Regions from separate parts of the Pseudoalteromonas sp. A22 genome, predicted to be linked through region 2. Evidence: riboswitches for the same ligand, from Rfam matches in the RefSeq annotation. Region 2 holds a riboswitch; the other holds the start of a gene.

Region 1 (2,403 bases), 440 kb from region 2:
CAATAACAACATACCTATTCGCACTCGTCCTACATTCACGCCAAGCGTGGTGGCACTCTCATCTCCGAGCAACAAAGCGTTGAGTGGCCGACGCATCACTAAAAGCGTGATAAAACTCAGTAGCACGACCAAACAAGGAAGCCATAGCCATTGCCAGCTCGCCCTTGCAAATGAGCCTAGATTCCAAAACAAGATTGCACTGATGGCTTGAGGGTCACTCCAATAAAGCAACAAGCTGGTAAAGGCACTGAACAGAAAAGAAAGTGCAACGCCCGCCAAGAGCATAGTTTCCACCTGCTGTAGCGCATTGCGATTTGCCACAAATAAAAGTAGCAAGATAGACAGCAAACTTCCGACAAATGCAGCCCCAGACATCATTAGGCTAGACTGTGCACCAAATAGCGCGATAAGCACCACCACACCGAATGAAGCACCTGAAGAAATACCAAATAAATAAGGATCAGCTAGAGGGTTACGCGTCACGGTTTGTAAAATAAGACCCGCTATCGCCAGTCCTGCTCCCGCGCTCATCGCCAGTAACGTCCGTGGCAGACGAAGCTCAACTACCACTCGTTGTTGAAGTACGTTGGGATCGAAATTAATAATCGCTTGTATAACCGTATGCCAAGATAAATCAATCGCACCGATCTTAAGTGCCATCAGCATGCTAAAACAGCACAAGCTCAATAGCAGTATCGATATCAACGCGATCCGCTTTGCAGCAATCATAATTGATACCCGTAATGAAAGCGTATATGTGGGATCTCACTGTTATTTGGCGGATGGCGGACAGTAGAAACCTCTGCACATACCCCAAAAACTTGGCTTAATAGGCTTTCGGTAATGACTTCAAGTGGCGACCCATCTGCAACAAGCTCACCGTTATTTAATACTAATAAGCGGTCACACAAGGCGCTAGCCAAATTTAAGTCGTGAAAAGACGCAATGATAGTAACACCAAGCTGTTTGGCCAGCTCCATAATTTGGATTTGATATTTAATGTCCAAATGGCTGGTGGGCTCATCCATTATCAATACTTGAGGCGCTTGCACCATGGCACGTGCGATCATTGCCCTTTGCTTCTCCCCACCAGACAAGGAGCTAAAACATTGCTCCAATTTATGGCTCAATCCAACCTGCTCAATGGCATGTAAGATTGCCTGTTTTTCAGCAGCCGTTGTTGTCGCGAGCAGTGATTTATTCGGTGTTAGCCCCATCAATACCATATCAAATAATGGCAGAGTAAACTCAGCGGGGATCTCTTGTAGCACCACAGCAACATGTCTCGCGTAGGCTTTACGTCCATAACTAGCTAACGGCTTATCATTGAAAAGTAGCGCCCCAGAACTTGGTGCTGTGTATTGATATAAAGTGCGCAGCAAAGTCGACTTTCCAGCACCATTCGGTCCGAGCAAACCAATAAATTCACCCGAATTAATAGCAAAGCTGAGTGCCTTTAAGATGGCTTTACCACCAAGCTGTACGCTAAGTTTATCGACTTGAAATTGTGGAGTGACTGCCATAGCACCTCTGATTGGGCACGGCAAAGTAGTAGCTTATAGACAAGCGACAACTTTGACTTAAGTCTGCCCGCTTAAGTATATGGATAGGCCTTGGTATCTGACTTATGCAAGAGACAAGGCTCATACACTTACAGTTGCGGGGACAGTTGAGGACTCACACCTCATTCCCAATATCTGCCTATCACGAAATTTGCAATATTATGAAGTCTAGACGTCTAAAATACAACTTTTGGCCAAGCAGTTTGGCAGCTGTCGTAAAACACCTCAACTTTTACTATACCCGCATAAGGAATATCTATCTTCGATTGGTATGCGGTGAGCTCGGGCGATAGGTCGAGAATAAGTGTTACAAGCGCTTTTATTACTCCTGCATGCGCTACGACGGCGATACACTCTTCACTTGGCGACGCCAAAATGCTGTGCCACCACGTGGCGACCCGGTGATGAAAATCATACATGGACTCGCCCTCAGGAGGCGTGTGCAGCCAAGGGTTTTGCCAAAAGTCACCGATGCTTGGAAATTGGGTTTCGCGCCAAAGCGTATCATAAGGTTGTCCATCCCATAATCCAAAATCAAATTCGGCGAGATTTGCCTCCACCTCAACGGGGAGTTGATACTGCTTTGCAAAGGCTGTGGCTGTATTCAGGCAGCGCTTCCTTGGAGAGCTAATAATACGCTGCAGGCCACTTAGACTCGTTAACGATTGCAGCAATTGCTGAGCACCTATGGTACTGAGCTCGGGATCTGTCACTCCAAGTAAATGGCCTGATAGAGTCGTTTCACCATGACGAACAAAATATAGCTGCCGCTGCATTTTTACTTAACCTAAGGTTTGTTACCCAAAAAGCAAAAACGCAAGCTAAGCTTGCGTTTTCAATT
Region 2 (2,403 bases):
GACCTGATATGCTTTAACGGGAATGATTAGCGTATCTATACTGTTGGCAGGGAGTTCTGCAAGTGTTTTGGTGCTGCATGGGATGGTTTGTTGAATACTTGCTGTTTGATAGCGATAAGTCGCCGCGCGTTTATTTCGAGTGATCAGCGTAATTTGATGAGATTGACTAAGGTGCTGGGCGAGCAATAATCCTATCGCCCCTTCACCTAAAATATGTATGTTAGCCATGTTTTCTGTTGCGCCAACTTGCCCAAATATAAAATAGAGCAAAATAACTGACCGCACCGGCTAAATCAGCTAAAAAATCAGCGGTAGATGCTTGGCGATACGGTAATGAATGTTGCATCCACTCAATTCCTGCACCGTACAAGGACAGTAGCACTATGTGTGTCCATACCTTTACTTTAAAAGCATGGTGAGAGATAAACGCAAGAACAAAAAATACACCAAAATGTGCCACTTTATCGATATTTGGGAACAGCTTTGGAGACAAGCTAATTTCCTTTGCGAATAGCACCGTACATATAATTAAAGAGATAATCAAAAGAGCTTTATAAACGCGCCGTGTCACAATACATCCTACTTCTGTATGACTAAGCGAGCAGTATACCATCGAAAACTGTCCATTGGGTGAACATCCTAATACGCTGTTTAAAAACTTAAAGTAACTCAAATTAGGCATAAACTGCTATAATCGAGCCAAAATGACTTTAGGAGAGAAGCATGCCTTCATTTGATATTGTATCTGAAATTGATATGACAGAAGCAAAAAATACCGTAGACAACGCGGTTCGTGAGCTTGATACACGTTTTGATTTTCGTGGCGTAGATGCGTCAATCGAGCTAAGCGGTGAAATGATTAACCTCAAAGCGGAAGCAGAACAGCAAGTTATGCAATTGTTCGATATGTTAGTGGGTAAAGCGGCAAAGCGTGGCCTTGATGTGGCAAGCTTCGAGTTAAAAGACATTGAGCGCTCTGGCAAATACGTTTCACGTAAGGTGGCGTTAAAGCAAGGCATCGACAAAGAGATGGCGAAAAAACTGGTTAAGCTTATTAAAGACTCAAAAGTTAAAGTTCAAGCATCAATTCAAGGCGATACGGTACGTGTAACGGGTAAAAAACGTGACGATTTGCAAGAAACGATGCAACTGGTTCGTACCGGTGAGCTTGGCCAACCATTTCAATTCAAAAACTTCCGCGACTAATTACGCTTTACTTCATTCCAAAAGTGCATAGATTGCACTTTTGGATTTCTAGACGTCCATTGACAATCATTCCGAAACCCAAGACAATAGCCTCGCATTTTCAAGGTGCTGTACACAACCTAGTGTGGTTGCTAAGTGTATAGATAATCGGGAAACTGGTGCGAACACAAGGGAACATCTAATTGCGTTAATCAACAATAAATTGAATAAGACAGTTTATTGCACGTGATTAGCTTGGATCGGTTCTATGCCAGCGCTGCCCCCGCAACGGTAGAGTGAACTGCTAATTTGCAGGTTTACTGAGCCCGGAGACCGGCCTTGAAACAGTCACTTTGTGTTCTTGTACGGTGGGTACAAGTTAGGGGAAACCATGTTAAATAAAACTGCTCTAAGCGCGGCGATAGCGACGGCGCTCTCTTTTTCAGCGTTTGCTGATCAAAATGTTGAACATATCACTGTTACTGCCAATAAATTTGAACAATCTCTAGAAAGCGCACTGTCTGCCATTACGGTTATAGGTCGTGCTGATATTGAAAAAAGCAATGTTCAAGATGTCGTATTGCTACTCGATAATGTCGCAGGTATTCAAGCGGTTAGAAACGGTGGCTTCGGCCAAAGTGTGAGTTTATTCCTACGCGGTAATGATGCTAAGCATACGCTAGTGTTAATCGATGGGGTTCGAGTGACGGATGCAAACTCCGGTGACAATTCGCTCACTAATTTACCACTTAATAGCATCGAAAGGATTGAGATCATTCGTGGTGCCAAAGCTGCGATTTATGGTTCAGATGCCATTGCTGGCGTGATTAATATTATTAGTCGCGAAGGGAATAACAATACTATCGCGCTTACGACTGGGAGTAACAATTACTCCAAGACCGAAGCAACGGTAAATTACAAAAAAGACAAGTTTAGTATTGCAGCTAATGCGGGTTACACTCATACCGATGGCTATGATGTGATAGAGAAAGACCCTGAAGCTGCAATCACAAAAAACCATGACCGTGATGGATATTATAACGGTAATGCCGGTTTAAATGTGCAGTATGGTGATGAAGAAAGTGGCATTTTTAGCTTACGTTCACAGTACAGTGAAGGTGAGGGGGAGTATGACTCTTTTGGTAGTGATGCTTACCGTTTCCATAACTACACCAATAAGTTGGCGTGGAAAAGACGTACTGACAAGTTTAGCCAAAG

What was found. Region 2 has a riboswitch for cobalamin ahead of GSF04_RS20810 (TonB-dependent receptor). Riboswitches for the same ligand answer to the same signal wherever they lie in the genome.
Region 1: another riboswitch for cobalamin. It lies ahead of GSF04_RS18810 (ABC transporter ATP-binding protein); the one in region 2 lies ahead of GSF04_RS20810 (TonB-dependent receptor).

Annotation. Positions count from the first base shown of each region.
Region 1 is NZ_CP047238.1:3,090,190-3,092,592, forward strand. Features, by position in the region: gene GSF04_RS18805 (iron ABC transporter permease) at 1-729, opposite strand, end outside; gene GSF04_RS18810 (ABC transporter ATP-binding protein) at 726-1,523, opposite strand; cobalamin riboswitch at 1,592-1,720, opposite strand; gene GSF04_RS18815 (histidine phosphatase family protein) at 1,739-2,338, opposite strand.
Region 2 is NZ_CP047238.1:3,526,768-3,529,170, reverse strand. Features, by position in the region: gene GSF04_RS20825 (2-dehydropantoate 2-reductase) at 1-228, opposite strand, end outside; gene GSF04_RS20820 (VanZ family protein) at 221-571, opposite strand; gene GSF04_RS20815 (YajQ family cyclic di-GMP-binding protein) at 724-1,206, shown strand; cobalamin riboswitch at 1,296-1,542, shown strand; gene GSF04_RS20810 (TonB-dependent receptor) at 1,577-2,403, shown strand, end outside.